4 regions of the Bacillus sp. BC08 genome follow, and region 1 is predicted to be linked to each of the others. Evidence: riboswitches for the same ligand, from Rfam matches in the RefSeq annotation. Region 1 holds a riboswitch; each other region holds the start of a gene.
What was found. Region 1 has a riboswitch for thiamine pyrophosphate ahead of thiC (phosphomethylpyrimidine synthase ThiC). Riboswitches for the same ligand answer to the same signal wherever they lie in the genome.
Positions count from the first base shown of each region.

Region 1 (8,373 bases):
TGTAGATCCGAACACACTTGAACTAAACTATGCACTAGAAATTCCGAACATGCTTAGCCTACTCGTGGGACTCGACCCTAGCACCGTCGTAAAAGGACTCAAGGAATTCCCACAAGAAACATGGCCACCATTTTATACACATACACTATTCAACTTAATGGTCGGCACCGCTGCCTTTACTTTTGCAGTTGCGGCAATCGCCCTCTTGTATTGGTACTTTGTTTACCGAAAAAAAGGAACAGAATTACCGAAGTGGCTTCTTTGGGGAGCTGCCGCATGTGGACCAATTATGATGCTCGGTATTGAATTTGGGTGGATTTTCAGCTGTAGTGGTCGTCAACCTTGGACCATTTATGGTATGCAACGGACAGTTGATGCTTCTACACGCGCTGATTTTGTCGGTCCTTTATTTATTCTATTCATCATTTTATATATTGGACTCGGTATTTTAACAGTTTTTGTACTACGGACATTCTTTAAGAAACATCCGCTTACAAATGATTTACATCACGAAGGAGGCGATTCTCGTGCATGAGGAAAGTATTGCAATCATCATCTTATGGGCTCTTATTTTCGTATACAGTATATTAGGTTCCATCGATTTTGGAGCAGGTTTTTGGGGCATGGTATACGCAAAACATCCAACGCTCGCTGCCAAGCTAGCCAATCGATACTTATCACCAACCTGGGAAGTAACAAATACATTTCTCGTCTTTGTCGTTGTCGCTTTTCTCGGTTTCTTTCCGAAAGCTGCTTTCACCCTTGCGACAGTGATGTTCGTACCAGTTATGTTAATTTTAATACTCATTGCAATTCGTAGTACATTCATGGTATTTGCCTACTCTCTGCCAAAATATCAATTCCTCCTTCGGGTGATTTCAGGTATTACTGGGCTCTTAATTCCAGCCTTATTAATTACCGTTTTACCCGTTACAGAGGGGGCTTATATTACAATGTCTGAAGGAAAAGAAGTACTTTTGTATGGAAAACTTCTTTCTAGCCCGGTTATCTACTGCTATATGCTCTTCGGACTAACTTCGGAACTATTTCTTTCCTCGCTCTTTCTTGCTGATTTTGCGAGAGAGCAAGGTTCAGAAGATTCGTATAGAATTTATAGAAGAAACGCCATCATCCTTGGTCCCGCAACACTCGTTACGGCGATTATCGCCCTCGTTGTAATGGATCCGGAAACACACTGGCTTATGCAAGGACTCATAAAACAATTCCCATGGTTTACAGTTTCTATCGTTTTATTCGTTATCGGGTACTCTTCCCTTTGGTGGACAAACAAGAAGTATGGCACACTAGGATACCCTCGCATTGCCGTTTTAGCAGTCGTCGCTCAATATGCATTTGCAAGTTACGCTTACGGTGTCGCGCATTTACCTTATATTATTTATCCTGATGTAACTGTATTTACAAGTTTTACAACTACAGAAACATTCTATGCATTGCTTATCCTATACGCAATTGGAATCGCAATTTTACTACCAGGATTTATTTTCTTCTGGAATTTATTCTTGAAGGATCGAACTTTTTTGAAGGAAAAATAATATAGTCGGGAGTCTGTTCCAAAAGGCATTTTGGGATGGGCTCCTTTTGTCATATTTTGTCGATCAGTCGATATATTTTAAAAATCGCTAATATATTTCAAGAATCGCTGATATATCTCCATAATCACCCATATAAATTTCATTTACTATCTTATCGCCCCACTAATTTATAGACTCCTCTCACAATAGTTATTTCGCTATTAGTGACACTTGTCCTTTAGCTTGAAAAACACATATTCGCTTTATTCCATTATACGTCTAGTTCTTCTTATTTTTTGCTGAATATACTATCAATACAAACTTGAGACAAGCTACATTTGTTCAAGGGAAAATAGAAAGGTAGGCAAAATATGAGCATTGAAATATGGATTACTATTATTGTATTCTTCTTAACGATGATTGTTATCTTTTGGCGACCTCGTGGTTTAAATGAGGCGTGGCCGGCAGCAATTGGCGCTGGCATTATCTTGATTACTGGACTTGTATCAAGACCAGACGTCATGGACATTATTAGTAAAATTGGCGGTGCCTCTATAACAATATTAGCGACCATCGTTATGGCGGTTATATTAGAGAGCTTCGGCTTCTTCCACTGGTCCGCAGCGAAACTTGCAAATTTAGCAAAAGGCTCCGGTCGCCGTTTATACTGGTATATTCAATTATTATGTTTTCTTATGACTCTTTTATTCAATAACGACGGTAGTATTTTAATTACAACACCAATCCTAATTTTACTACTGAGAAACCTTAAATTAAAACCACATCAACAAATCCCTTATTTATTAAGCGGTGCTTTAATCGCTACTGCATCTAGTGCACCAATTGGTGTAAGTAATATCGTAAACTTAATCGCATTAAATATTGTGAATATGACTCTTTATATGCATACTGCTATGATGTTTGTACCTGCAACATTAGGACTATTGTTTATGTCATGGCTTATGTATACAGTTTTAAAGAAAAAACTCCCTGAAAAATTACCTGTTTCTTCATATGATATCGAAGAAATATTCTTCACGAAAAACTTCCATCCGTTAAAAGGAAAAAATTCAGTTGATACGAAACAAAAACGGACAAGATTCATGCTAAAAGTATTAGGCTTCGTCTTCCTTATGCGCTGTCTTCTATTCGTTGCATCCTTCTTATCAATTCCAATCGAAATTGTTGCTGTACTCGGTTCACTCATTCTTCTCATCTGGAGATGGTACTACTTACGAACGAACCCTGTCGATATTTTAAAAAAGACACCGTGGCACATTTTGATTTTCGCTTTCTCTATGTATGTCATTATTTACGGGCTTCATAACGCAGGATTAACAACGGCGCTGGTAAATTGGCTTGAACCAGTTGTAAGTCAACATCTACTCTATGCTAGCTTTGCAATGGGCGGACTCGTCTCCCTCCTCTCTAACGTCTTCAATAACCATCCTGCACTTATGATTGGTACAATCACATTAACAGAAATGGGACTAGACCCAGTCACATTAAAAACTATCTATCTCGCAAACATTATTGGTAGTGACATCGGTTCACTATTATTACCAATCGGTACACTAGCTTCCCTCATTTGGATGTATATCCTGAAACAAAACAAAATTAAAGTAAAATGGAAAGACTATTTAAGTGTATCCCTTATCGTTATTCCTCTCACAACAGTCGTCACATTATTCCTCTTATACTACTGGGTACACCTCTTCTTCGCCTTATAAAGTGAAACTTTAATCAGTGGGGGTTTTCTTCATTCCCCACTGATTATCAGCCCTCACCAATCGGACTTTAATGGGCAGCCCGACCCCCACCTAACTTCTGTGCTTTCACTGAATTTTGAGGTGGGGGTCTTACTGCCCATTAATGTGGGATAAACGACAGAAGCCCGCTTTGCTACCGTCTTAGCAAAGCGGGCTTCTTCTATATTTAAGTTAGGTACTACAGTGTGATCAATCAAGTAAAGAGGTGTAACGTGTTATTGGTATAAATGACTACCAGTGTCTTTAAATTCTTTCGCTTTCTCTTTCATCCCTTTTTCAATTGCTTCGGTCGTTTCTAAATCATTTTCTTTCGCATATTCACGAATATCATGTGAAATTCTCATACTACAAAACTTCGGTCCACACATAGAGCAGAAATGAGCTGTTTTCGCGCCTTCTGCTGGCAATGTTTCATCGTGATATTCCATCGCACGTTCAGGATCTAAAGATAAATTAAATTGATCGCGCCAACGGAATTCAAAGCGAGCTTTTGAAAGTGCATCATCACGCTGATGAGCCGTTTTGTGCCCTTTCGCAAGATCAGCCGCATGCGCAGCGATTTTGTACGTAATAACTCCCTCGCGAACATCATCTCTATTCGGTAAACCTAAATGTTCTTTCGGCGTTACATAACAAAGCATCGCCGTTCCAAACCAGCCAATCATTGCAGCCCCAATTGCGGATGTAATATGGTCATAACCTGGTGCAATATCTGTCGTTAACGGTCCAAGTGTATAGAACGGCGCGCCCTGACAAATATCAAGCTCTTTCTCCATATTCTCTTTAATTAAATGCATCGGTACATGCCCAGGTCCTTCAATCATCACTTGCACATCATGTTTCCAAGCAATCTTCGTTAATTCACCAAGTGTTTCAAGCTCAGAAAACTGTGCTTCGTCATTTGCATCTGCAATCGAACCTGGACGTAATCCATCTCCAAGAGAGAACGAAACGTCGTACTGCTTCATAATTTCACATATTTCTTCAAAATGAGTGTATAAGAAGTTTTCTTTATGATGGAATAAACACCACTGTGCCATAATTGAACCACCACGTGAAACGATACCTGTCGTACGCTTTGCAGTAATCGGAATGTAACGGAGTAATACGCCTGCGTGAATCGTAAAGTAATCAACACCTTGCTCCGCTTGCTCAATTAACGTATCACGATACACTTCCCACGTTAAATCTTCTGCAATTCCGTTTACTTTTTCCAGCGCTTGATAGATCGGTACAGTTCCGACTGGTACAGGCGCATTACGAATAATCCACTCACGCGTCGTATGAATATTTTTACCTGTAGATAAATCCATAATCGTATCCGCACCCCAGCGCGTTGCCCACGTCATCTTCTCTACTTCTTCTGCAATAGAAGAAGAGACAGCAGAGTTTCCGATATTTGCATTGACCTTCACGTGGAAATTACGTCCGATAATCATCGGCTCTGCTTCCGGATGGTTAATATTCGCTGGTAAAATGGCACGGCCTTCTGCGATTTCCTTACGAACAAACTCAGGCTCCACTCCTTCACGAATCGCAACATATTCCATCTCAGACGTAATGATGCCATTACGTGCATAATGCATTTGCGTAACGTTTGCCCCTTGCTTCGCTCTAAGCGGCTGGCGATCCATTTGCGGAAAAACAGGTGTATGTTTCGAAGCCACTTTTACACCGTCATCCTCTGGTTTCACTTCGCGCCCTTCGTATGCTTCTACATCTCCGCGCTCCAGAATCCAAGAATGGCGCGGCGTTGGAATCCCCTTTTCCAGCTCCACTTTATACGCAGGATCTGTATAAGGACCGCTCGTATCATATACACGAATTGGCGGATTCGGAATGCCGTTCGTTTCACTTTGTTCAATCTCGCGCATCGGCACTTTCATACCCGCGCGTGGTCCATCCACATACACTTTCTTACTTCCTGGTAAACTCGATTTCAATTCAATTTGCTCAGCTGAAACAGACTGTTTCATAACCTTTGTTGCCCCCCTGTACGTGACAAGGACAAGATATGGCCAGCGTATGCCAAAATAAAAAGAGCCAGGTCCATAAAAAAATAAGGACCTGGCTCATAAAGACATCATTATGTAAAGCCGTTAACTTCCCTACGCTGGTACGAGCCAGATCAGGTCCAAAGGGTTAAGAAGTTCACGCGCTTCTCTCTCAGCCTACGCATACGTTAGGCACCCCTAGTTTATCACTGATTTAATTTTCAATACTTTCCCATCATACACTATAATCTGAAAAATGAAAAGTTTATTTCTTTTGTTGTTTATGGAATCATCCATGTTAAATAATATGCCTGTACATACGTCATAATACCAACAATAATTACGAAGAATAAACTATGCTTCACTGTAAAGCGGAATAAATCTGATTCCTTTCCAGCAAGTCCCACTGCAGCACAAGCAATTGCAATCGATTGCGGAGAAATCATTTTTCCAGTTACACCGCCCGTTGTATTTGCTGCAACGAGAAGTACTTCAGATACACCGACTTGCTGCGCTGTAATCGCTTGTAAATTCGAGAACAGTGCATTCGCTGACGTATCGGATCCTGTTAAAAATACACCGATCCAGCCTAAGAATGGTGAGAAGAACGGGAATAGTCCGCCTGTTCCTGCAAGTGCTAACGCTAATGTAGAAGATAAACCAGAATAGTTTGCGATAAATGCGAATCCTAATACAAATCCGATAGATAGAATTGGCATCTTAAGCTCATTTAGCGTTTCTTTAAATGTTACTACTGCATCTTTTGCACTCATTTTCAAAATAAAGATCGAAATGATACAAGCAATTAAAATTGCTGTTCCCGTCGCTGATAAAACATCGAATTTCAAGATTGCTTCATAAGGCGTCGGTTTATTTACAATTGGCTCTGCTTTCATTACTAGATTGTGTAAGCCTGGAACCTCAAACTTAAACACAAGGCTTTCTAATGCGCCACCTGGAGCAAATAACGCTTTGAAGAAACTTTGGCTCCAAATGACTACCATTACAGTTAAAATAATGAATGGAGACCATGCCTTTACTACTTTCCCTACTGTTAGTTTCGGCATAGATGTTGCTGTCGTCGCAGCTACTTCACTATTTGCTTCTTTAGACTGATAGATTTCTTTCGGCTGCCAAACTTTTAAGAATAGCGATAAACTCACTAAACTTACAAGTGCTGACGTAATATCCGGAAGTTCTGGTCCTAAGAACGTCGCTGTAATGAACTGCGTAATTGCAAATGAGCTCCCCGCTACAAATAGAGCTGGCCATGTTTGTCTTACTCCTTTAAATCCATCCATTAAAAATACGATAAAGAACGGAACAAATAATGATAGAAACGGTAATTGATGTCCAGCCATTTGTCCAATTTTATGTGGATCAATACCAGTTACTTGTCCAGCAACTGTAATCGGAATTCCCATCGCTCCGAACGCTACTGGCGCCGTATTTGCGATTAAACAAAGACCCGCTGCATATAAAGGATTTAATCCAAGACCTGCAAGAAGTGCTGCCGTAATCGCTACTGGTGCACCAAATCCTGCTGCCCCTTCCAAAAACGCTCCAAATGAAAAACCGATTAAAATAACGAGTAAACGATGGTCATTTGTAATGGATAAGACAGATGCACGAATAACATCGAATTGACCTGTTTTTACAGATATTTTATATAAAAATACCGACATAATGATAATCCAAGCAATCGGCCATAGTCCGTATAAGAAACCATATCCGGTCGCTGCCATCGCCATCGTGAACGGCATCTTATAAGCGAATAACGCCACTAAAATTGTGAGTACAACTGTAATAAACCCTGCCACATACCCCTTCATGCGGAAAACTGCTAAAGCTAAGAAAAAAAAGATAATCGGAATAAGTGCGACCGCTGCCGAAATCCAAATGTTTCCGAACGGATCATAAACTTGTGTCCATGTGTTCATTGTTCTCTCCCCCTAAAGAATCCCCTTTTAAATAGAATAACCTCACCAATAGACTATCAGGTCATCATACCTTTAAGTCTAAAATAAAAAACGTTTAAGAAAACGTTTTCACTAATTTTATCACAACAATTTCCATTACAAAAGATTTTTTTGAAAATTTTATCATTTAGTATGGAAATCTTACAAAAACGTCACGTTCTTGTAATGTTCATCGATAGGAAGCTCGCTATATTTCCTGCATAATAAAGGTATAACAACGGATATTATTTATGAGGTGATATATATGAACGGAAACAAAATATTAGCAGCTTTATCATACTTTAGTGTATTATTTGCCCCTATCTTATTCCCTATCATTGTGTGGGTTGTGGGCGATTCTGAAACAAAACCACACGCAAAACGCGCTCTATGGACACACATTATTCCAAGTATCGCGGCATTCATTGGATTTATTATTCTAGGAATTATGGGAATCGGATCGAATCAACCAGACGTAACACTTGGCATTGGAGCAATGATTGTCTTATGTATTTGCGGCATTATTAGCTTATACTACTTCATTTGGAACATCGTAAAAGGTATTAGAGTGCTAACAGCTTAAGTTTAAACAAACGTTTGATTAAAACGACACTATCGCATGATAAATGAATTTTCATCGATAACCGACCTATTAATAAGAAAAAACCGTCCCAAAACACCTTTTGGGACGGTTTTTTTATCTTCTGCGTTTCTTCTTTTTTCTCATCATTTTCTTGCGACGCGTATTCACTTTATCCGCTATAATGTGAAGCGTGCTTGCCACAACAATTCCCATTACGAACGTTACAATTTCAACCTCATGTTTCTTCGCAATTTCTATTAAATTCCCATCAAGCGCGATCACATTTAATAGGAATAAAAATGGAGAAAATACAATTAACATGTATGCAATACGAATCACATCACCAAGTATAATTGTATGTGTAAAGAAGGAGCGATGCGGCATGACCTTCTTATACGGATACCAAAATATACGTAGGAATCCCCATTTATTATACGCATTACTATATGTATCTAAATCCGGCGTTAAAAATGAAGTACCTACTAAAAAGCCAATTGCAAAAGTTAATAAAAAATCCAAGTTTGTTAATCCATACGA
Region 1 is NZ_JBTGPA010000040.1:40,084-48,456, reverse strand. Features, by position in the region: gene cydA (cytochrome ubiquinol oxidase subunit I) at 1-535, shown strand, start outside; gene ACXVYO_RS26555 (cytochrome d ubiquinol oxidase subunit II) at 528-1,553, shown strand; gene ACXVYO_RS26550 (arsenic transporter) at 1,904-3,262, shown strand; gene thiC (phosphomethylpyrimidine synthase ThiC) at 3,517-5,277, opposite strand; TPP riboswitch at 5,390-5,505, opposite strand; gene lldP (L-lactate permease) at 5,577-7,235, opposite strand; gene ACXVYO_RS26535 (DUF4870 domain-containing protein) at 7,519-7,836, shown strand; gene ACXVYO_RS26530 (metal-binding protein) at 7,951-8,373, opposite strand, start outside.

Region 2 (8,373 bases), on a different contig from region 1:
GTATTGTAAATAGTTCACTTTGGAAAGATACAAAAGATATAAGTCAATGGGATTTAAGTACAGATGGTGCAAAGGAGCTTAATAATTGGGTAAAGACACAATCTGATGTGTATTACTTATCCTATAGTGGACATGCATCACAAGCAGCACCTATTACAGGCTTACATCTACCTCATATAACGATGAATAAAGTGTTAATGGGTAATGCATTTTTCTTAGGTTCCTATGCAAGATATGAAGTAAACCGTCCATTAATTGATACTTCTTGGTGGCAAAATGATGGTGTAGTAAATACAAATTCTATGATCGCGCCTTCTTCTAATACTGTGGTAAATAATAATGAGATTTTACAGATGGGAAAATGGAATCATATTGAAACGAAAGCAAATTGGGACCATCTCGATATGGTAGGACTTAGTGTTTCAGACACGTTAGGTTTTTCTAATATTCAAGAGTTTTATAGAACAATTGCAGAAAAGCTATCAAGTTTACCGAGATAGGTAATAATAAAGCGCTCTCGATGGAATTCGGGGGCGCTTTATATTATATTGAAAGAGGGATTTGGTAGAAAAATATGGGGGGATATTATGAAAGTTCAAGTTGTATTATCAGGATATGGGACAGTAGGAAGAGAGTTTATAAAATTATTAAATGAAAAATATTTATATATAAATGAAACATATGGAATAGATTTAGTGGTAAGTGGCGTATTAGGTAGAAATGTTGCAATACATAATGAGGATGGCTTATCTATTCATCACTTATTAAGATATGGTGGCGGTAGCTCTGCAATTGAAGAATATATTGAACATCATCCGAAGGAACGAGCAATAGATAACATAAGTGGTACTGTACTGGTGGAATCGACTGTTACAAATCTTAAAGATGGAAATCCAGGAAAACAATATATAAAACAAGCGATTGAGAAACATATGGATATAGTAGCAATTTCAAAAGGTGCACTCGTTACAAACTGGAGAGAAATAAATGAAGCAGCAAAAATCGCAAATGTACGAATTCGATATAGTGGTGCAACTGCGGCCGCATTACCGACACTTGACATTGGTCAATTTAGTTTAGCTGGTTGCTATATTGAAAAAATAGAAGGGATATTAAACGGGACTACAAATTATATTCTTTCGAAAATGAATGAGGAAGATATTACGTTTGAAGAAGCACTGAAAGAAGCGCAAAGTAAAGGAATTGCTGAAACGAACCCAATATTAGATGTAAGTGGTTCTGATAGTGCTTGTAAATTGTTACTTTTGACAAACAGTTTAATGGGAACAGAAAATACGCTTGCAGATATACATATAAAAGGAATCGAACATGTTACAAAACAACAAATTCGACATGCTAAGGAACAAAATAAATATATTAAATTAATAGCTTCAGCATATAAGGATCAAGAGGGTAAAATAGCTCTTAAAGTAGAACCGTACGAAATAGATAAGGATCATCCGTTAGCAAATGTAAATGGGACAGAAAAAGGGATTACGTTCTTTACAGATACGATGGGGCAAGTTACTACAATTGGTGGCGCTTCCAATCCACGCGGAGCCGCAGCAGCAGCTTTAAAAGATATTATTAACTTATATCGTAAAGATTTGTACCGTATTAATGAGGAGTAAAATCCACCATTGATTATTAGCCTTTATTTTATAAGACCGTACCGCCCTTTATAAAAAATACATATGTAGTGGACCTTTTGAGAATGAAATAAATATGCAAAAATAATTGTAGGGGGTAAGGAATTGTTTAAAGATTTTAAAGTTGTCAAAGATCGTCCTGTTTATATTCAATTGAAAGATTATTTGAAAAAGATGATTATGAAAGGGCATTTGCTCGGTGATCAAAAAATTCCTTCAACGAGGGAACTTAGTGAATTACTAAGTGTGAGCAGAAATACGGTGCTCGCTGCTTATGCAGATTTAGAGCAAGAAGGACTCATTTATGCAGTTAAAGGAAAAGGGAATTTTATTGCGAAGGTTGATATTTCAAACACTTCGTCTGTTGAAATAGATTGGAAAAATAAACTTAATACAGTTACCTTATTAGCGGATGAATTAGATTTAATGAAACATGGTGTTCGCTGGGAAAAGGGAATGATTGTTTTTAATAGCATTGCTCCAGACGAAAAGCTATTTGATGTGGAAAATTTCAAAAGAGCTTTTCTTACTCGTATGTCCATTGAAGGTGATGTCGTATTAAATTACGGATATGCAAAAGGTTATAGACCGTTAATGAATTATCTACTTCATTATATGGAAATGAAAGGCGTAGATATTTCGAACAAAGACATTTTAATTACAAATGGATTTACAGAAGGATTAGACATTGTACTATCCTCGTTATCAAAAAAATCAGGGCGGGTTATTTGTGAGAATCCGACCCATCATGCTGCACTCAAGCTTTTCCGCTTACATGGACTTGAAGTTCATGGAATGAATATGAATGAAGATGGCATCGATACGAACGAAGTGGAACAAAGTTTACGTGAAAAGGATTTTGATTTCGCGTATTTAATTCCTTCTTATCATAATCCAACCGGTATTGTCACGAGTTCAGAGAAAAGAACGGAACTGATGAGATTATTTTCAAAATATAAGGTTCCTATTATAGAAGATGGGTTTAATGAAGAGTTACGTTATTCAGGTTCACATTTAGCACCATTATTAACTTTTGCTGGTGCGGGTAATAATGTGATTTATATTAGTAGCTTTTCGAAAGTACTTTTCCCTGGTTTACGTGTAGGATGGATCATTGCCGATAAAGAACTGATTCATTATTTAGAAAGTGTAAAAAGAGCAAGAACAATTCACACATCTACTTTAGATCAAGCTGTTCTTTTTCAATATTTACATGAAGGATATTTTGAAAAATATTTAAAAAAGGCAAGGTCTGTTTATAAGAAAAAATATGAGTTAGCTGTTGGGGCGTGTAACGAGTACATTCCGTTTCAAAGAATGACCGGTGATGGTGGACTGCATTTATTTATAGAGTTAGAAGAAAAAATTCATGCCCGCACACTTTTGCAAAAGTGTTATGAGCAAGGGGTTACATTTTCTCCTGGAGATGTTTTTTACTCTGATGGAGGAGGAGCGAACACGTTTCGATTAGGATTTTCACGTTTAAAAGAAGAAGAAATAGTTCGGGGAATCAAAATAATTGGTGATACAATAAAAAATGAAATTTGGAGTTGAGGAAATGAGAATTGGCGTTATTATGGGGGGAGTATCCTCTGAAAAACAAGTATCAATTATGACTGGAAATGAAATAATTGCAAATTTAGATAAAAATAAATATGAAATCGTACCAATTACGTTAAATGAAAAAATGGATTTAATCGAAAAAGCGAAAGATATTGATTTTGCATTGCTCGCATTACACGGAAAATACGGAGAAGATGGGACAGTTCAAGGAACACTTGAAAGTTTAGGTATTCCTTATAGCGGCAGCAATATGTTATCTAGCGGTATATGTATGGATAAAAATATTTCGAAAAAGATTTTACGTTATGAAGGAATAGAAACGCCAGATTGGATTGAACTTACAAAAATGGAGGATCTAAATCTTGAGGAACTAAATAAGTTAGGATTTCCGTTAGTGGTAAAACCAAACTCTGGTGGCTCAAGTGTCGGGGTAAAGATTGTCTATAATAAAGACGAATTAATTTCAATGCTGGAAACTGTATTCGAATGGGATTCTGAAGTAGTAATTGAGAAATATATAAAAGGTGACGAGATTACATGTTCTATTTTTGATGGAAAACAGTTACCTATCATTTCGATTCAACATGCTGCTGAGTTCTTTGATTACAATGCGAAATATGATGATACTAGTACAATTGAAGAGGTTATCGAACTTCCAGCTGAACTTAAGGAACGTGTAAACAAGGCTTCACTGGCTTGCTATAAAGCATTAAAGTGCAGCGTTTATGCAAGGGTGGATATGATGGTGAAGGATGGTATTCCATATGTAATGGAGATTAATACATTACCAGGGATGACGAAAGCGAGTTTACTACCAAAAAGTGCAGCTGCAGCGGGAATTGAATATAGTAAACTATTAGATATGATTATTGAAACTTCATTAAGAGTAAGAAAAGAAGAAGGCTTTTAAGTAGAGGTATCATGAATAATTTTTGACAGTTACATGAAGTATGTTATGATGAATACAATACGAAAATTAAATATTTTATCCACTAGGGGGGCCTATTATAGGCTGAGATCAAATTGGAATTTGAGACTCTTAGTACCTGATCTGGTTAATGCCAGCGTAGGGAAGTGGGAAAGACATTGCTATTTTATGAATAAAAACTGTCAATTTCACTTTCTTTACGCCTGTAAAGAAAGTTTTTTTGTTTTACAGATTTAATAATGGTGGGTAAATACTTAAATTTCATACATAATTGGAGGGATTCAAATGACTTTTTCACAATCATTACGTAAAGAAGTAGACTCAATTTGGGAAGCTAGTTTTCATCATCCTTTTGTAAAAAAGCTTGGTGAAGGAACGTTAGATTTAGCTAGTTTTCGCTATTATGTGCTTCAAGATTCGTATTATTTGAGTCACTTTGCTAGAGTACAAACTTTAGGAGCTGCAAAAGCATTGGAATTAGAAACGACAGCTCGTATGGCACACCATGCTCAAAATACATATGAAGCAGAATTATCCTTACATGAAAATTTTGCGAAGAAACTAGGGATTACACAAGAAGAAAAAGATAATTTTATCCCTGCTCCAACTGCATACGCATATACTTCACATATGTATCGTGCTGCGTATGAAGGGCATTTAGGTGATATCATTGCAGCAATTTTACCTTGTTATTGGTTGTATTATGAAATTGGTGAGCGTTTAAAAGAGTGTCAGCCAGAAGAACCAATTTATAACGAATGGATTTCTGCTTACGGATCTGATTGGTTCCGTACATTAGTTGAAGAGCAAATTACACGGTTAGATACTATCGCTGAAAAAGTAACAGAGGCAGACCGAAATCGAATGAAACAACATTTTATTATTAGCAGTCAATATGAATATTCATTTTGGGAAATGGCTTATACATTAGAAGAGTGGCCAGCGAGTACAGAAGAGAAAAACGTAATAGGATAAAGAGAAGAGGTATCGCAAAAGGCGCATCAATCTAAGTGCGTCTTTTTTTAATTTATCCCGCTTTAATGGGCAGCCCGATTGACGAGGGCTGATAATCAGTGGGGGATGAAGAAAACCCCCACTGATTAAAGTTTCACTTTATAAAAATGAGCCCGTGGAAAAATAACCGAAAAATAGGTACATGAACAAGGTGCATCATCTAGTGATAGGTCATATTTTGTAGGTGTACGTATTGAACTTAGTTTATAGCGCTATTTCTACTTAGATTTAACGAACAGAAATATAGGAAAGCATTGAAAAGGTTGAAGTTTATAAATGGAGGTCATAAAAATGAATAAGTTTCAACAAGAACTACAAGCGTTAAGCCTTAATGATTACCAGTCTGGAAATATTGTGTATTGGGACCAGCAAAACCAATATCCATATTACTATATTGAAGATGCTGTTCGTCGCTGTGGAGGTTGTGGTGGTCGTTGTGGCGGTTGTGCGGGTCGCTGTGGTGGATTTCGTTGTGGTGGGTTCCGTTGTATTGGTTGCTTCGGTTGTTTTGGTTGTGGAGGCTGTGGCGGTTGTGGAGGCTGTAGTAGCTGTGGTAGTTGTTCTAATTGTTTTGGTGGTTTTAATGGTACTACTGATACAACTGGTACTATTGTAACATATGAATATTGATAGGAGAAAAAGGAATCCATTAGTGAAGCATTATATAATTTTTATAAAAGAATTTAATTAAAACACATATAGCATTCAAGTGAAAGAAAGATATTTAGATTTTTAGTTGTAAATCAAGATAAAATCGAAAAAGCAATGACTAGATTTAAAACCTAATCATTGCTTTTTCATATTTTTATCATCAAATAAGAAATCTGTTGCTTCTAGTTAGTGGGTAGCGAAAGAAATTATTACAACTATGTAAGGTTAATGTAATGTTAATCAATAGTAAAAGAATATACTTGAGTGTATTTTAAATAAGATTTAAAAGTACTGTTTATTTTTTTAATATTGGGGTAAGTAAAATTTTATTAGGAAGTGTATTAAAATGATTGAACTTAAATCTATTATCCATTCGTACAAACTAAAGAGAAAAATAGCAAGGGATTTATACGGAAACAGAGATGAATTGACACTGTTATTAAATGAATTTAATAACATGAAACACACAGTAACATGTGAAAAAAAGAAAAATAATATATTATCTCGTTTACAATTAATTTATCAGAATATGAAATTAGATAAACGGTATCCTCTTCCAATTACTTTTAATAGTAAATTATTGAATCGATTAGAAAAAGAATCTCTTCATTCTATTGAGGAAGGTATAGCATGTCTACAATTAATGTTAGATATAAATTATGAGAAAATAAAACAATATGGATCGAGTACAAGTAGGTCATTTGTTCCATTATCGCAGTCTTCCATTTGTCTTGCTGATTGTGTTTGTATAACTGGATTTGCATTAGGATTACTAGGTGCAATTACATTTGGAGGATTTATGGTATCTGTATGTTCAATTACATAATGGTTGATGTTTGCAAGAAGGGCACTGAATTAAGGTGTTCTTTTTTATTTCTATTGTAAAATTATTGTAGAGGTTAATACATTACATCATTCCTGTCGCAACAAAGGAGTTCAGCCCCAACGGTGCGTGTCAAGGGGCTGAACTTTGAGTGCTCTTCTTTAATAGATAAATATAATTATCAATCTCTCGCATTATACTAGGTTAATTAAATATATAGCTTGATATTTACATGTAGTGATGTAAACAAATCTGAATGGATTATTGCGATTCTAGAGATTGTAAAGCCATACATGGATGAAAAAGATTTTGAGCAAGTAATATTTAAAACTGTAGTCCTTATGCAAGAGGAATTGGATAGTAAATAAAATTGTTATTTCATTGTAAGTAAAAAGAGCACACATATAAGTATGTTCTTCGATAAGAAAGGTAGATCCCTATGAGCGGAGAGACTACATACAATATCGTATGTTTGTTTCTTTAAATATGAAGAAAAATTCAGCAAAAGGTCAACGTAAAGTCAATGAAAATTCAACAAAAATACTATTTGGTAAGTACACGTAAAAAAGAGCAGCTAGCAAAAGCTAACTGCTCATGTAAGAAAATAGGAGAAAAATAATCATGTGTTTACATTATTTACGGAATTTTGAGTTTTATTCAGGGGGAGATATTCATAAATTTTTAATAAACGATAATATCTATGCAATACACGGAATATTTAAAGTTTATAAGTGTAAAAGGAGGTATAGGTGGTATGGAAAAAAAGAATACAAGAGTAGTTAGGGTATTTATAGCAAGTCCATTTTTTAATGATGAACAACTTAACAGGGTAAAGAGACTAGAAAATGCGCTTAGTAACAATCCTTTTGTTGCAGATATTTTTTCAGCTAGGTTTTATCAACATGAACATTTAACTTTTGGATCTATGGAGTGGAGAACTGTAGTTTTTCATAATGATTTAAAATATTTAAGAAGAGCGGATGTAGTAGTGGCAATTCATGATTTCGTGAATGGGTGTGTAGATAGTGGCACGGCTTTTGAAATTGGTTACGCATATGCATTTCAAAAGCCTATTATTTTAATAAAAGAAAAAGAAAGTATACCTAACCTTATGTTAGTTGAAAGCTTACATGCCTATCTGACAAATGTAGAAGATGTTGCCACGTATGATTTTATTAATATGCCACGTATTCCATATAAAGGGCCACTGGAGTGAATTGTAGCGGCACAACATTCCTTTTGGTAACTATGCATTTTGCCGCTTTGTTTCCATTGCTGATGCAAAGAAAGAAGCGCAAGACTTCTGGGGATGGGGTAACAAGAGTGCTACGGTTTGTGTTGCAGATGTAGAAGTGAAAACAATGAATGATATGAGAGTGGGGACACAAGCGTTTATCGATGAGTTATACCGTTTAGGTGCTAAGAAAGTTGGTTTATATGTCGGTCATCATATATATGCACCTTTCGGTATGGCGAACGTAAAAATTGATTTTGTATGGATTACGCGTTATGGCGGTAATAAGCCAGCATATCCTTGCGATATTTGGCAGTACACGGAAACAGGAAATGTACCTGGTATTGGTAAATGTGATTTAAATGAATTAATCGGAAGCAAGCCGTTGTCTTGGTTTACCGGAGCAGAACAGAAACAAGAGCAAGTACAAGCGGGGGTACCTAAACAATACATTATCCATTCAGGTGCTTTTTCACCGTATGAGGTTCAAAATGTTATGCAAGCTTTAACA
Region 2 is NZ_JBTGPA010000031.1:526,494-534,866, reverse strand. Features, by position in the region: gene ACXVYO_RS13430 (esterase/lipase family protein) at 1-500, shown strand, start outside; gene ACXVYO_RS13425 (homoserine dehydrogenase) at 588-1,631, shown strand; gene pdxR (MocR-like pyridoxine biosynthesis transcription factor PdxR) at 1,755-3,203, shown strand; gene ddlB (D-alanine--D-alanine ligase) at 3,208-4,122, shown strand; TPP riboswitch at 4,197-4,302, shown strand; gene tenA (thiaminase II) at 4,426-5,115, shown strand; gene ACXVYO_RS13405 (heterocycloanthracin/sonorensin family bacteriocin) at 5,446-5,784, shown strand; gene ACXVYO_RS13400 (homoserine dehydrogenase) at 6,152-6,631, shown strand; gene ACXVYO_RS13395 (nucleoside 2-deoxyribosyltransferase) at 7,383-7,844, shown strand; partial or broken gene ACXVYO_RS13390 (N-acetylmuramoyl-L-alanine amidase C-terminal domain-containing protein) at 7,858-8,373, shown strand, end outside.
Region 2: it holds a riboswitch for thiamine pyrophosphate, as region 1 does, so the genes downstream of both, tenA (thiaminase II) here and thiC (phosphomethylpyrimidine synthase ThiC) in region 1, are expected to answer to the same signal.

Region 3 (8,373 bases), on a different contig from region 1:
TCAAAAAGATACTGAGCCCCCAACAAACGTAAAAAATATTGCTGTTACAAATAAAAATTCAAACTCAGTTCAATTAAACTGGACTGCATCTACTGATAATGTAGGAGTTACGGAATATGAAATTAATGCCGGAGAAGAAAAATGGAGTACAACAATAAATAGTATTACAATTAAAAACTTAAAACCAAATACAGAATATACATTTTCAATATTAGCAAAGGATACTGCTGGGAATAAATCACAGCCTACTTCTATTCTTGTAAAAACAGATGACGTTAACACAACACCTCCTGATGGAAATGGGAATGCTACCTTTTCAGTCACTTCAAATTGGGGAAGTGGTTACAACTTCTCGATTGTAATTAAAAATAGTGGAACGACCCCTATTAAAAACTGGAAATTAGAATTTGATTATAACGGCAATTTAACACAAGTTTGGGATTCTAAAATTAGTAGTAAAATAAATAATCATTACGTAATTACGAATGCAGGATGGAATGGTGAAATTCCTCCTGGTGGATCGATTACAATCGGAGGAGCAGGAACAGGCAATCCTGCTGAACTTTTAAATGCATCTATTAGCGAAAACTAAACGTAACCTCCATTAATTATTTCACTAAAGTTTGAATTTAGGTTTGAGTGCTCTGACCTAAATTCAAACTTTTAATTTTATGAAAAATCGTAAATATATATTACGATAACCTATTATAATTATATTTAGTTTCTAATATGAAGTTCGTGTGAAGTTCATCTGAATTTTACATGAATTTCCTTTAAGTTCTATTGTCTTCCTATACTAATCACATTATCCTTTACATATAGGAATTATTTTTCATTCCACTTTAAACTATCTATATATATAAAGAAAAGATAGTCGCCTATTAGGGAAAGGCATCTAAATATAAACATAACATAAGAAAAAGCACGCTTATAAGCGCACCATAAGAGTGCTTCTTCATACAATTCTCATGTAAGAGTTCTCGAAAATCATGTTAATCACAAAGAAAAGGCATTAGCTTATATAAGCTAATGCCTTTTCTTTGTGATTATTGTTCAGCGTTCCATTCTTCTATATTCCATACTTTTGTGATCCACCCTTCATAGAAAGAAGGCTCATGTGAGACAAGTAAAACTGTTCCTGTATATTGTTGTAACGCTTCCTGCAAAGACTTCTTTGTTTCTACATCCAAATGATTAGTCGGTTCATCTAAAATTAAAACATTGCTTTTCGTTACGATAAGTTCACATAAACGCACTTTCGTTTGTTCTCCGCCGCTTAATAAACGAATAGGTTTTAACACGTGCTCTTCTTTCAAACCACACTTTGCTAATGCTTGGCGTATTTCTTTCCTTGTCATATCTGGTCGTTCTGCCCAAACTTTCTCTAATGGTGTTGTTTCTGAAGCAAACTCTTCCTGTGCAAAATAGGCAGGATTTACTCGCTCGCCAACAGAAATTGAACCACTTAGCGGTTTTATTTGACCTAATAACGTTTTTAACATCGTCGTTTTTCCAATTCCATTATGACCAACAATCGCTATCTTTTCTCCCTTTTTCACTTGTAAATTCAACTCTGGGCATAGCGGATCACTATAACCTATCCTTAGTTTCTCAGCTTGCAATATACGACTCACTGGCTCCTCGTAAACATTGAAATCAAAACGGGATCGAGTTACATGATTAACCTTTTCAATCCTTTGCATTTTCTCTAATACTTTCTCTCGACTTTTAGCCTGTTTCGCTTTTCGAATTTTATTTTTTTGAATAAATGTTTCTAACTGAGCAATTTCTTTTTGTTGTTTCGCATGCGCCGATTGTAATTGTTTCCTTTGCAATTGATAGCTTTGCACAAATTTTTCATAATTTCCTACGTACCGCTTCACTTTCCGTTCTTCTAGATGATAAATAACATTTGTAATACTGTTCAAAAATACTTCGTCATGTGAAATGATCACATAAGCTTTTTCATACTGTCTCAAATACGATTGCAACCATTCTATATGGGCTGTATCTAAATAGTTTGTTGGCTCATCTAGCAATAAAACATCAGCTTTTTCTAAAAGGAGCTTCCCAAGTAATAACTTTGTTCGCTGTCCTCCACTTAACTGTGAAACATCCTTTTTCAAGCCTATTTCAAGTAAGCCTAAGCCCATTGCTACTTCTTCAATTTCTGTATGAATTTGATAGAAATTAGAACTTTCCAATATAGTTTGTAATTCTCCATACTTTACTAACAGTTTTTCTATTTTTCCTGCTCCATTCATTTCTTCAGCAATTTTTAACATTTCACACTCAATTGCATACAAATTAGAAAATGCACTTTGTAAGTATCCCTCAATTGTTATTCCTTCTTGTAAATCCATATGCTGCTGTAAAAAACCTATCTTCACATGTGGAAACCATTCAATGTTTCCGTCATCATGTATAAGTTCTCCTGTTAAAATCCTTAACAATGTTGATTTTCCAATTCCATTTTTCCCAACTAACCCAACATGCTCGCCCTTTAATAGCCGAAAACACGCATTATCTAAAATGGTTTTCTCACCATACGAATGACTTAAATTTTCTACTGTTAATATACTCATTTTTTTCTCTCCTCTACTTATTGTTCGTAAGCTAAATAGAGAGAGCAACAGTATAAAGCCTTATTTAATTGTATATATAAAAAATGGGTAAGGTGAATACACCTTACCCATTACATATTATCGTAAAAAAGGATTAAGGTTCTTTACCTGCTGTCTTCAATTTAGCTTAATCGTTAAAAATGGGCAGACTTCTCCCACATCAAGCTAAAACCATTTGAAGAACAGTTGATAAAGTCATTTTATCCTTTCACTCCTTTAACATTTGTTATATTAAGAGTATAAACTACTCTGTTATATTCTATTCTCTATTTTTTCTTTTGTTCCTTCTCCGCTTTTTCATTTTCTGCGTAAATTTCTTTATACATCTTTTCTAATGCATATGGATTTGTAAAGATGAGCGTTAACGATTTCCACATATAAATTCTTCGTTGTAGCTCTATCCCATACTCTTTACTAACCATATTTTTCACTTCTGGAATATGTTCTTCGTTTTGAAATTGTTGTACAGGTTTCAATTCCTTCGTCTTAAAATCCGTTAAAAGGCCTATTACAGTTCGTCCATGTTCCTGCGACCTTTCTTCTAAATCAAACTGAATGGAATGAACAAAACCTAAAACGTGAAAGATTTGAGCATGCAACCCGACAGCAGCACGCTGTTCCATTAAGTTGTAGCACTCCCGTTTTAACTCTTCTACCATTTCTAAAGAATTTCTATTAACTTTTCTTTTGCCAACAAACATAATCTTTACAATATGAGCGACTGCTCCCATACTTTTCAATACACTCTCTAAAACTTCTACCGCATCTTCCACATAACCATTTGAAATTATAGAATGAATAAATTCATCTAATAACACTTGAAATTTTTTAACTAAATGTAAATCGCGTAATTCTGGAACATCTTCTCTTAATTGATTCCGGCCTTGCACCCACTTTAAAACTTCTGTCATTTCTTCTTCTTTTAATTCATGATGTTCCATACCATACTTCATCAATAAAATATGATTTTTTAATAAGAACTTTCCTTCTTCAAGATTATCAGCTGTTAAAGAATCAACTATTTGCTCTATAGATTTCATCTTTCTCCCCCTATATAAAAAGCCTCTTAACAGCGATTATACCAAAAACTGTTAAAAGGCTTTTTCTATTTTTTCATATACGGGGCTAATACTCTCAGAATTTCTTCCTTATCCTTCTTTAACTCAAGTGACGTTAACATATCCATCGTTCTCGGCCTAGGTAATTTCACTTGTACCTCACCAACTATTGAAGCTGGTCTTTGAGATAAAATAAATATGCGATCCGAAAGCAAGATTGCCTCATCTAAGTCATGTGTGACCATAACGATTGTTTGCTTCTCTTGGTGCCAAGAGTTTAAAAGCCAGCTATGTACTTCCATTTTTGTAAAGGCATCTAATTTTCCAAAAGGTTCATCAAGTAGCATAATTGGCTTTTCACATAAATATGTGCGTAGAAAACTAATTCTTTGACGCATACCACCAGACAATTCATCTGGATAATGGTCTGCATATTCATCTAGTTCAAACTGCTTTAATGCTTCTATTCCCTCCGTTAGCCTTTGTTTTTTCGGTTTCCCTTCGATTTCCAATGGAAGAACTATATTTTGCAAAGCTGATCGCCACGGCAGTAATAAATCTTGTTGCGGCATATAACTTACAACATCTTGCTCTTGCATTTGCTTATCGTTATACGTTACATCCCCACTTGTTGGATTTTCAACATTTGCAATCATATTTAATAATGTGCTTTTCCCGCAACCACTCGGTCCTACAAAGGAAACGAACTCTCCCTCTCGTATAGAAGCACTAATATTTGCTAATACATTCTTTCCATCAAAAGCTTTTACAACCTCTTTTATTTGTAATCCACTCATTTTTCACTTGGAAGGAACTCATTTGTAAAGGCATCTTTCACATCAATTTTCTTCTTAATAACTTTGTTATCATATAAGAAATTCATGTAATTCGTCCAAACTTCTTCCTTCTGTACTCCCCATGCTTTTGCATCATCTTGATACTTCGTACTTAACCACTTTTGACTTTCTTGTACTAAGTCTTTATTTACATCTGGAACAGCTTTAATTAAAATATCAGCAGCTTCTTTCGGTTCTTTAATTGCAAAGTTATAACCTTCTGTCGTTGCACTCATAAACTTTTTCACAAAGTCTTTATCTTGTTTCGTATGTTTTTCACTCGTAATCATAACAGGACTATAGAAATCAAGCGCCGGGTCTAAGTCTTTCACCATAATCGTATTTAACTCTTTTCCTTGGCGCTTCGCTTCAATTCCATCCCATCCGTAATAAATCCATTCAAAGTCTGCATCACGACCGATTGATTTAAAGAAATCGGTTTGTCCTAAGATGATCTTTTCAACTTTATTAAAATCAGCTTGATGTTTCTCCATAATTGTCTTTAACGTTGCTTCTTCTGCTGGTCCTCCCCAACCTCCGTAACGTTTACCTTCAAAATCTTTCGGTGAAGTCATGTTATCTTTCTTAAGCGATGCAAAAGCTGAAGTGTTATGCTGAATAATCGCTCCGACAGATACAACAGGAATACCTTCTACACGAGCCAACGTTACATTTTCTTGTGCGCTTATTGCGAAGTCAGCTTTTCCTGAAGCTATCATTTGCTCCGCTGTCACATTATCACCAGGCTGAATAATTTCTACATCTAAGCCTTGCTTTTTATAATAATCTTTCGCTTGCGCTACATATAAGCCAGTATGATTCGTATTTGGAAACCAATCTAATACTACTTTTACTTTTTGATCTTTACTTGCACTTTCTTCTTTCTTCGCCGGATTACATCCAGCCACACCTACTGCTAATAAGGCAGCTAACATAACTTTTAAACCTTTTTTCATTTTCTGCCGTCCTTTCTATATATCCACGGTGCTGTTATTCTTGCCATAAACTCCACGATAAAATACAGACATAATGTCACCATAACAATAATTGCTGCCACACCAAATACTCGGGCTGTTAAAAAGGATTTTGTAGCTCTTGTAAGCATAACTCCTAATCCTTCACTGGCACCGAGCCATTCCCCAATAATCGCTCCCATTACGCTATATGTAACTGCAATTTTTAAACCTGAGAAAAAGTATGGAAGCACTGCTGGAAACTTTACTTTCTGGTAAACTTGCCATTTCGTTGCCTTCATCGTTTGCAACAACTTCAACATATTTTTATCTACCGTTTGAAAACCTTCTAAAATGCTAAGTGCAATCGGGAAGAAACAAACGAGTATTACTACCATTACTTTCGGTAGCATTCCATATCCAAACCAAATAATAAATAACGGTGCAAGTACAACGATTGGAATCGTTTGCGAAATAACAAGCAACGGATTTATTAAAATACGAAATAAAGGGATAACATCCATAATAATTGCAATACTTGTCCCAATTAAAATCGCAAAAAACAGTCCGATTAGAACCTCTTGTAACGTTTGCATCGTATTCGGTAATAGTAAATCTTTCATTCCAATTAATTCTTGAACAATGGCAGAAGGCTTGGGTAAGATCCACGGTTCAATTTTAAATAATGAAACAGATCCTTCCCATATCGCAATGAGAAGGATAAGCCAAATAGTTGTAATTATTTTAGATTGCTTCTGGTTTTGCATATTCATCACGGTACTTCCAAACCTTTTCATCTATCGTTACACCAGTGCTTGGACGATAATGGATTTTAATAGAAGTAATCACTTCCTCTGCTCCAGCATCCACACAAGCTTGTTGCGCACGTTTAATGACATCAAGAAGTACATCTAATTCTCCTTCCAGCGTTGTTTCCATTGCCCCTACTTCATAACGAACTCCCGATTGTTGTACAACCTCAATTGCTTTATCAACAACAGAATACACATCTTTGTTCTTCGCTTGTGGTACTACTGAAAATGAAATTGTAACTTGTTGTGACATAGTAAAATCCCCCTTATAAAATGAAATGTTCAAACAAGAAAAGGCTTTCCTACTGCGTAGGAAAGCCTTGTATGCAAGTTATTATAGAATAACATATGCTACATCACTTTAAGTAACTCCCTACGCTGGCATTATCCAGATCAGGTTGAGGGTCGATGTTTGTTTACATCCTCTCAGCCAATTGGCTCCCCGGTCCTTAATTCGTTTTCATTGTAGCATGATTTATTTTATTGAACAAACAAAAGCGCGTATAATCATTTCATTTAACTTTTGAATTCTCCTATTAACTCTTGTAACTCCTGCGAAAGCCAGCTTAAAGAACTAGCTAATTCCGCAATATCTTGTACAGACATTTCCTGCTCTTTCATACTTTCTTCAACATTACTACTACTATTCGCATACGTATTTGCAATAAGTGATAGTTCATTTACAATCCGCACAATATTTTGGCTATTTTGCAATATATCACTTGAATTGTCAGAAACAACTCTAACCTGATTTGTAACAGATTGTGCTGATTTTGAAACCCCACCAAAGAAAGCACCACTACTTTCAACAAGTTTCATACCCGATTCTACTTCTTTTAAGGTATTTTTCATTGAAACAACAGCTTCTTCCGTACCAGCTCGTGTTTCCCCTATTAATTTTGCTATATCTTTTGCTGATACTTCGGTCTGCTCTGCTAATTTACGCACTTCATCCGCAACAACGACAAATCCCTCACCAGTTTCCTCAACACGTGAAGATTTAATAAAAGCATTTAGAGCTAGCGAATTCGTTTGATTTGAAATACCGGTAATTACTGTTACAATATCACTAATTTCTTTTGATCTTGTTTCCAAAGAATAAATAATAGAAGATAAATCTTGTACTGCATTTTGTATTATGTTCATTTGATTAATCGTCTGTTCAATAATACCATTTCCTTTTACTGAATGATGCTTTGTACCTTCAGACTCTTTCGCCATTTGTTTTGCAGTATTAGTTATCTCTTCCATCCTATCTTCCATTTCATATATAATATCTAAATACTTTGGTACTGCAGTTTCCTGTAATTGAATGCCAGCCCTTAACTCAACTATAGAACTTACGATTCCTTGGACTGCCATGCTATTCTCTTTCGTACTCACTGACAATTCTTGTGAAGATGAGGAAACCTGTTCTGCTGTTTGCTTCACTTTATCTATAATCCCTTTAAACTTCTCGATGGTATTATTAAAATACGCATTAATAATACCAATATCATCTGGTCTTTCCTCTAATTTAATACTTAAGTCACCTTCACCGACTTGGCGCAATCCTTCACGTAAATCCCGCAATGGAGCAAGTGCGTTACGTACGATTAGGAATTGAATAACCGTTGCAATTAAAACAGAAATACAAATAAACATTAAACCTTGTATAATGAACTTTTCTTTTGTCATAGGAACAATAGAGGCATCTACATCGGCTGCGACAATTGCCACAATATTATCTTTCTCATCTTTAATTGGCTCTAATATCGTTACCCATGATCCCAATGCGTCTTCATATACTACTGTCATGTTTGCTTTTTTTGTGCTCATTACTTTATCATATGCTTCCATCCAAAGATCTGGTTGTTTATAATATTCCCCCGGTCTTACTTCAACAACATTTGCTAAACCTGTGGACAAATCAATGATTTGTAGCTCACCTTTTTCATTTTTTTTCGCTCCAACAATATACGTTTGTCCAACACTGTTCAATTCTTCCGTTGATTCATCTAATTTCTCTGTTAACTTCTCTCTTTTTTCTCTTTCTGCGGTTGGATTTTTTGCAACATCCCTTAATATTTCTGCGTCTAATTTATGTAATA
Region 3 is NZ_JBTGPA010000030.1:91,524-99,896, forward strand. Features, by position in the region: gene ACXVYO_RS10120 (glycosyl hydrolase family 18 protein) at 1-592, shown strand, start outside; gene ACXVYO_RS10125 (ABC-F family ATP-binding cassette domain-containing protein) at 1,047-2,585, opposite strand; gene ACXVYO_RS10130 (hypothetical protein) at 2,891-3,664, opposite strand; gene ACXVYO_RS10135 (ABC transporter ATP-binding protein) at 3,730-4,479, opposite strand; gene ACXVYO_RS10140 (ABC transporter substrate-binding protein) at 4,476-5,474, opposite strand; gene ACXVYO_RS10145 (ABC transporter permease) at 5,471-6,244, opposite strand; gene ACXVYO_RS10150 (MTH1187 family thiamine-binding protein) at 6,216-6,536, opposite strand; TPP riboswitch at 6,637-6,738, opposite strand; gene ACXVYO_RS10155 (methyl-accepting chemotaxis protein) at 6,800-8,373, opposite strand, start outside.
Region 3: it holds a riboswitch for thiamine pyrophosphate, as region 1 does, so the genes downstream of both, ACXVYO_RS10150 (MTH1187 family thiamine-binding protein) here and thiC (phosphomethylpyrimidine synthase ThiC) in region 1, are expected to answer to the same signal.

Region 4 (8,373 bases), on a different contig from region 1:
GGTTGTTGAAAATGAGCAAGTTGTTGGTCTTGTTACGGATCGAGATTTAGTTGTTCGGGGGATTGCTGAAAAACATCCTGGATCTAATAAAATTACGAATGTAATGACAACAAACATTGTTTCAGTTTCTCCAGATGATTCTATTGAAAAGGCTACAGAGTTAATGGCACAGTATCAAATTAGACGATTACCAGTAGTTGAGAGTGGTCAACTCGTTGGAATGCTGGCACTAGGAGATTTAGCTATAAGAGAATCGGCAGATGATCAAGCGGGATTTGCTTTAAGTGAAATATCGGAGCAGCATACAGAATGAAGTGCGACTTTAATTAGTGGAATAAGTTACGTATAAAAATCAGATACATTGTTCTAGTATATAGGGTTAAACTAATATGTTAGCATGATGTATCTGAGCCATTATATAATAAGTATATAGGTAGTAATTTCGACAGTTTATTTAAATTTGTCATTCTTAATTTTAAATAAGAGAAAAAATGATATACTGATAGATATAAGTATTATGTAAGATTTCGAATATAGCAATATTTATTGTTAATGATGTAATAACGGATTAATATTTCCTATGTAGATAAAAGGGAAGGGGAATTATATGAGGGCTATACAGCGCGATCCAAATTGGAATTTGGTTACAGATACATATATAGAACCAAATAATTTCGCTGAATTATTTTCTTTACTTGTACCTTGTCATCCAAAAGGTGAAGGAAAAGAACGAACTATATTAGTGTGGAAAGAAAAAGAATTTTATAAAGAAGAAAATTTAGCTGCATTTATTGTATATGGAATGAATAAAGCAAAAAATTTACCACAGTTCCATAAAGATGAAATTCCAACTTTAGTACGCATTCTTCGCTTATGTCAAGAAATCGGTTGGTATGAAGAAGCGAATACTTTTATGGTGAATCAAGGACTTGCTGAGTTTGTTCACACTTCATTGGAATATGAAACGTGGGATCTTTTGACACAGGCGGTTGCTTTAAACTATTTAATTATTAAATATCGTATTGGTGAATTAACTGATGAGGATGTAGAAATTTGGGATAGAGTTAAATTTAATGAGAAATGTGTAACAGACTGTAAACATCTATTATCCCATAAAGAAGTATTAGAATTTACATTCTTTTATATGTGTAAGAGAGCTAAATCTCTATCAAAAGAGCAATTAAATAGTGATATGATGAGTCTAGCAATGTATTGTAATACTTTTGTGTATGACTTATATACACATGACTTATTACGAAAATATCGTAAGTGTACAGACTTCCTATCGTACTATGGACCTAGTCAAGCGGTGTTAGCTTGTCAAAGAGCTGTACTTTCTCAAATTTCAGATCGATTAGATCCATTGAAAACTACTCATGTAGATGATTATTTATATGTAATGAAAGAAATGATGGAGCATATGACGATAGGAATAATGGATCGATATAATCATTTTATCGGGAAGTTATTATCATATGTGCCATTTTTCGAAATGATTCAAGTTCCACAACATGCATATTATTGTGAAGAATTACTGTATATTTGTAAGGGCATTGAATATAAAGAAGAAATATTACGCAATTATATATTTATACAATTACATGATTGTTTACCATCATTCTTTAAACTATTTCTTAAAAATAAACGTTATGCAACGATTCATGACATTCTGTTCTATTGGTGTGATGATGAACAAAGAATGAGCTTAGAGAAAAAATATAATCTTAGCTTTATTTATGAAAAATATGCTTGCGGATAAAGAGCATTTTCTATATAAATTAAAAAGGATCTCAAGTTTATGTGAGATCCTTTTTTTATTAGTAAAACAAGGAGAACGCAATTAAGACGAGCAATAACATTCCATAAAGGAGAAATTGTGACGTATTGCTTCCTTGTATACCAAAAAAAGTATTTGTTTTTTTATATAAATTTAATATATATTTTAGCGGATTATCTTTGAAAGATCGGTACACAGTGTCTCCTCTTACTAAGCTTCTTGTTCGTGTTTCTTGTTTTTAGGAACATGAATGTACCTAGCTATGAATAATAAAACAGCCATAAAGAATACAGGAAATACGGTAGATAAATAAAAACCATTACTAATAATATTTGTTATTAGGGCACCTAATAGAAAGATGGCATTATAAATATGGGCAATTTTTTGTTTTAGTTGCACTTGAAAGGCTTCCATCATAATTTCTAAAGCAACAAAAGCAATGATAATAGATAAAAATACAGTGTTTGTATTGTAAATGATTAAACAACAGATTAAACCTAAAAAGGCTAAGTATTCAATTAAGAGAGGTATATTGATATTGCGTGGCATACAATTTACCTAACTAAATATGGCAGTGGGTTTACTGCATTTGTTTTTTCAAAATTCCATTCTCCATTGTGTAATTCAAAATGAAGATGTTGCCCGTATGAATGACCTGTGTTTCCCATATGACCTACTAATTGTCCAGCTTGTACTTGATCACCAACTTGTACAGTGCGATCTTTCATGTGAGCATAGACTGTTGTATATAATTTCCCGTTTATTTGATGGGAGATGAACACAACATTGCCATAGCTAGCTGAATAATATGATTTCACAACTTTACCTGCAGCTGCCGCCTGGATAGAGACATTACCTTGAGCTGCGATATCTATACCATAATGCATTTGTTCCCAGCGTATATCAAAGGTTGAGCTAATTCTTCCTTGAGTAGGGAATTTGAACACAGCTGGAATGGAAGTAGGTTGAGCTGTTTGAGCTTGTGATTGTGTTTGATTTTGCATCACATAATGTTTTGCCACGTATCCGTATCCTGTGCCAAAACGAATTTTATACCAAGTTCCCACAGTTTCCACTACTTGTATTTGTGTACCATTTTGTAATGAACCAAGTAGTGCACTATTTGTACTAGCGTTGCTACGTACATTAAGTTTAGGTGTTGCAACTGTGTATTTCGTATTATTTTGAACTGTGATGCCTTTTACTAAAGGCTGTGAACCATTAGACACGAACGCTTTTTGTACGTAACCTGTTTTGCCATTATGTAAAATTTTATACCACTCGCCTTGTTCTTCTTGAATGGTAACGAATTTCCCATTTGGTAATACATCTAAAATTGAAGATTCTAAATTAGGTTCAGAACGAACGTTTAATGCATTGGCATTAACAATGTATTGATTATTAGATTGAAGTTTGTTTTTTAGTAGAATAGCATCTTTTTGTACATAACCGACTTTATTATTAACAGATACTTTATACCAACCATTTGTTGTTTCAAGTATGTTTACTTTCGTATTAAAGCGAATTGTATCAATTGATGAGCTATTTGCGTTATCTTTTGTATGTAAGGCTACTTGATCGACTTTGACATATCCAATTTTCACATTAGATAATTGTTCAGCGTTGGCTGTTTGTACATTTGTTTCTCCCATAGAAGGAAGTAAAGAGGCAATTGCGATAGTAGTTGCTGTTAAAGCAGTAGCTTTCATATTCATATAATAGAGACCTCCTCTAGTTGTATAGTTGTAATTTTATTATAGTATAAAGATATAATATAGTGGGTGTATTCACATAAATGTAATATGAAATCAATATAAAAATAAATTTTTTGAGGATAATAATTCCTTTTTATCCAATTAATTGGGATTAAAATTTCTAAGATAGAATATAAGTATTATATAGTTTCGTTATTTTGTTGACAATTGAGAAAATTAAAACAGTTGATGATGTCTTATTACGATGTTATACTGACAGTGTTAATTTCATAGTTTGCTAGGAGAGCTGGTGTTGCCAGCTGAGAGTAGGCCGTAAGCCTTTGATCCTTTTCATTACCTGATCTAGATTATGCTAGCGTAGGGAAGCAATTCGGACACTAATAATGAGTCCCCGTTTCTTTGCGTATAGAAACGGGGCTTTTTTATTTGAAAATTTCATATTGAAACCACTAGGGGTGCTTGTTGTGCTGAGAGAGGAATAATCCTTAACCCTTATAACACCTGATCTAGGTAATACTAGCGAAGGGAAGTGGAGCAACGAATAAATTATAATTTTATTTGCTGTAACCACTTCTTATTTAGAAGTGGTTTTTTATTTATATACACATACCGGAAGGGGATAGGGAAATGAAATTTTGCGATAGATTATTAGAAACTGTACAACCAGTTTGGGAGATGAGTCATAATCATCCGTTTGTAGTAGGTATGGGGGATGGTACGTTAGAAAAAGATAAGTTTCAGTATTACATTATTCAAGATTATTTATATTTGTTAGATTATGCAAAGCTATATGCGATTGGTGTTGTAAAGGCAACGAATCCACAAGTAATGGGGAAATTCGCTGAACAAATTGATGGAATATTAAATGGAGAAATGACGATTCATAAACAGTATGCAAAAAGGCTTGGAATTTCTATAGAGGAGATAGAGTCAGCAAAACCATCTGCTAAAAATTTAGCTTATACAAATTACATGATGTCTGTATCTCAAAACGGCACACTTGCGGAATTAATAGCAGCACTTCTTCCATGTATGTGGAGCTATTGGGAAATTGGAAAGCGTTTAAATGATATTCCTGGAGCAAGAGATCATGAGTTCTTTGGAGAGTGGATTCAAGGATATAGTTCTGAAGAATACGGTAACCTTTGTATTTGGTTAATAGATTTATTAAATGAAATGGCAGTTGGAAAGTCTGAAAAAGAGCTAGATCGATTAGAGGAGATTTTCCTATATTCCAGTCGATTTGAATATTTATTCTGGGATATGTCCTATCGTAAGGAGATGTGGGGATTTGAGGAGCAAGAACATACTACAGTTTCATAATGTTTCTTTTCATTATGATGAGAAACCAATCATCAATGAATTAAATGCTTCTATACAAGATAAAGAGTTTGTAAGTATTATCGGACCGAGTGGATGTGGGAAAAGTACTTTATTTCGCCTTATTACAGGTTTAGAAGAAGCGAGTACTGGACAGATAGAGTTGACAGAAACAAAGAGCCATCCTGTAGGGTATATGCCCCAAAAAGATATGCTCCTGCCATGGAGAACGATTATTGAGAATGCGGCCTTGCCGCTAGAATGCCAAGGTGTACAGAAGAAAGAAGCACAAATAAAGGCAAAGGAACTGTTACATAAATTTGGCTTACAAGGATATGAGACAAAATATCCGAAAGATTTATCTGGTGGTATGAGGCAACGCGTATCTTTCATTCGAACTTTATTAACAGGCGGGGAGATATTGTTGTTAGATGAACCGTTTAGCGCGTTGGATGCTTTAACGAAGGCATCTTTGCAAGAATGGCTGTTTGAACAATGGAAAGAGTGGGAAAAAACAATTTTATTTATCACTCACGATGTGGAAGAAGCGTTGTTTCTTTCTAATCGAATTTTAGTAGTAGAGCAGCAACCGATAACTACTTTAACTGAGAGGGTTGTACCACTTGATCATAATCGAACAAGAAAAGATTTATATGAGCCTGAAGTGTTAGCACTTAAAGATGAGCTTCTTAGTATGTTACAAAGGCAGGTACTCGTATGATGAAGCGGTTGAAGGAGCTATTACCTGCTCTTACACTTTCTAGCATTTTACTTGCCTTTTGGGAAGTAGGCGCAAGAATCGTAGATGAAATGTACATTTTACCGTCACCGTCTGCCATTGTAATGAAGATATGGAAACTAAAAGATATATTATTCACAGTTCATTTGCCGGCAACATTATACGTTGTTTTAATAGGGGTGGCTATTTCTATCGTACTTGGGGTAGGGCTAGCGATGTTAATGAATGCGAGTAATTGGATGGAGAGAGCATTTTATCCACTATTAGTTGCTTCACAAACGATTCCTATTACAGCGCTTGCTCCGCTTTTCGTTTTATGGTTTGGATATACGATCTGGAGTAAGGTTGTTGTTACGGTTTTAATTACGTTTTTCCCAATTGCGGTCAATACGTATGATGGACTACGCAGTACGAAAAAAGAATGGGAAGAGCTTTTAGTTACGTACGGGGCAACGAAAAAAGATGTTTTTCTTAAATTAAAATTGCCGTCTGCTCTGCCTTATTTTTTCTCAGCTTTAAAAATTGCAGTTCCGCTTAGTGTGATTGGGGCAGCAATTGGTGAATGGCTCGGTGCACAAGCTGGGCTAGGGTATTTCAGTAAAAGAATGATGACGCAGTTAGACGGAGCGGGTGTATTTGCACCCATTGTATTGTTATCATTACTAGCTATTTTCTTCGTCATACTTATTTCGGTATTAGAAAAGAAATTCATTAGTTGGAGGAAGCATTCATGAAATTTTTAAAACGCATCTTTGTGTTTACATTATTAGTTGCAATGATTGCTGGATGTTCTAGTAATTCAGCATCAGATAAGAGTAAAAAAGACAAAGAAATAACGGTCATGCTTGATTGGTACCCAAATGCGGTACATAGCTTTATTTATGCGGCAATAGAAAAAGGCTACTTTAAAGAAGAGGGAGTAAAGGTGAATATTAAATTCCCTTCCAATCCGACTGACCCATTAACTTTAGCAGCTGCAGGAAAAGTAACAGTGGGCTTATATTATCAGCCAGATGTTGTCATGGCAAAAGCTAATGAACAAATTCCAGTGAAATCAATTGGAGCGGTCGTACGTTCACCATTAAATCATGTTGTATCGCTGAAATCAGCAGGCATTCAATCGCCGAAAGATTTAGAGGGGAAAACAGTTGGATATTCTGGAACACCTTTAAGTGAGATGTATTTAAAAACGATGGTAAAAGAAGCTGGTGGCAATCCAGATACAGTGAAAGTAGTCGATGTTGGCTTTGATTTAGTACCGGCACTAATTACGAAAAAAGTGGATGCGGTAACAGGGGCATACATTAACCATGAAGTACCTGTTATGCGTCATGAAGGCCATGAACCAGCATACTTTAATCCAGCTGATTACGGTGTACCAAATTATCATGAACTTGTATTTGTAACAGGTGATAAAACGTTGAAAAAAGATAAAGAAGCGTTACAAGCCTTCTTACGTGGTACGAAAAAAGGCTATGATTTTATGAAGAAAAATCCAGATGAAGCATTAAATATTTTATTAAATCATCAAGAAAAAGAAAACTTCCCACTTGTACCAGAAGTTGAAAAAGAAAGTATGAAAATTTTATTAGAGAAGATGGAAACGAAAGATGAGCCATTCTTATCGGATTCAAAAGAATCATGGGAGAAACAAAATAAATGGCTGAAGGATAAAGGAATGACGAAAGAAATCATTCCGGCCGATGAATTATTCGAAAACATTTTAAAGTAGGCGAATGAATATGAAAAATGAGCTTCATGTAATCTCAAATGGCCACATGACATTCGAAGAGTTGGTGAATGTAGCGATGCAAATTGAGAGTGAGATTGATTATTTGCATATTCGTGAGCGTGAGAAAAGTACGAAGGAATTGTATGAAGGTGTGGAAAGTCTTTTGAAGAAAGGCTTTCCGGCATCAAAAATAGTGATAAATGATCGAATTGATATTGCTATTTTATTAAACATTCCACGTGTGCAGCTAGGATATCGAAGTGCAAATGTAAGGTCAGTGAAAGAAAAGTTCTCTTATTTGCATGTTGGTTATTCTGTGCATTCTTTAGAAGAGGCGATCGATGCATTTAAGAATGGAGCGGATTCACTCGTCTATGGTCATGTATTTCCGACGGATTGTAAAAAAGGTGTGCCAGCGAGAGGGCTTGAAGAAGTTTCAGACATTGCAAAGTGTTTATCCATACCAATTACAGCAATTGGAGGAATCACCACGGAAAACACTAGGGATGTTCTGACTAACGGCGTCAGTGGTATTGCTGTTATGTCTGGGATTATAAGCAGTAGTAACCCGTATAGCAAAGCGAAATCTTATAAGGAATCAATAAGAAAGTGGGCGGAAAAACATGTGTAAGAAGTATGATGTAGCGATAATTGGCGGTGGTGTAATTGGTAGTTCAGTTGCACATTTTCTAGCAGAAAGAGGACATAAAGTAGCGATTGTAGAGAAGCAAAGAATTGCATCTGAAGCCTCGAAAGCAGCCGCTGGTTTACTTGGAGTTCAGGCAGAATGGGATGCATATGACCCACTATTTGAACTTGCTAGAGAAAGCCGTGCTATATTTCCACAACTTGCAGCAGTTTTACGTGAAAAAACAGGTATCGATATTGGGTATGAAGAGAAAGGCATTTATCGTATTGCCCAAAATGAAGAGGAGAAGGAAAGAATTCTTCACATTATGGATTGGCAGCAGAAAACAGGTGAAGATTCTTACTTTCTAACGGGAGATCGTTTACGAGAGAAAGAACCATTTCTTTCTGAGTCAATTATAGGTGCTGTATATTATCCGAAAGATGGTCATGTTATTGCACC
Region 4 is NZ_JBTGPA010000034.1:331,509-339,881, reverse strand. Features, by position in the region: gene ACXVYO_RS17840 (CBS domain-containing protein) at 1-313, shown strand, start outside; gene ACXVYO_RS17835 (DUF3965 domain-containing protein) at 608-1,759, shown strand; gene ACXVYO_RS17830 (hypothetical protein) at 1,988-2,326, opposite strand; gene ACXVYO_RS17825 (SH3 domain-containing protein) at 2,332-3,492, opposite strand; TPP riboswitch at 3,762-3,873, shown strand; TPP riboswitch at 3,934-4,037, shown strand; gene tenA (thiaminase II) at 4,120-4,815, shown strand; gene ACXVYO_RS17815 (ABC transporter ATP-binding protein) at 4,784-5,533, shown strand; gene ACXVYO_RS17810 (ABC transporter permease) at 5,533-6,285, shown strand; gene ACXVYO_RS17805 (ABC transporter substrate-binding protein) at 6,282-7,283, shown strand; gene tenI (thiazole tautomerase TenI) at 7,294-7,914, shown strand; gene thiO (glycine oxidase ThiO) at 7,907-8,373, shown strand, end outside.
Region 4: it holds a riboswitch for thiamine pyrophosphate, as region 1 does, so the genes downstream of both, tenA (thiaminase II) here and thiC (phosphomethylpyrimidine synthase ThiC) in region 1, are expected to answer to the same signal.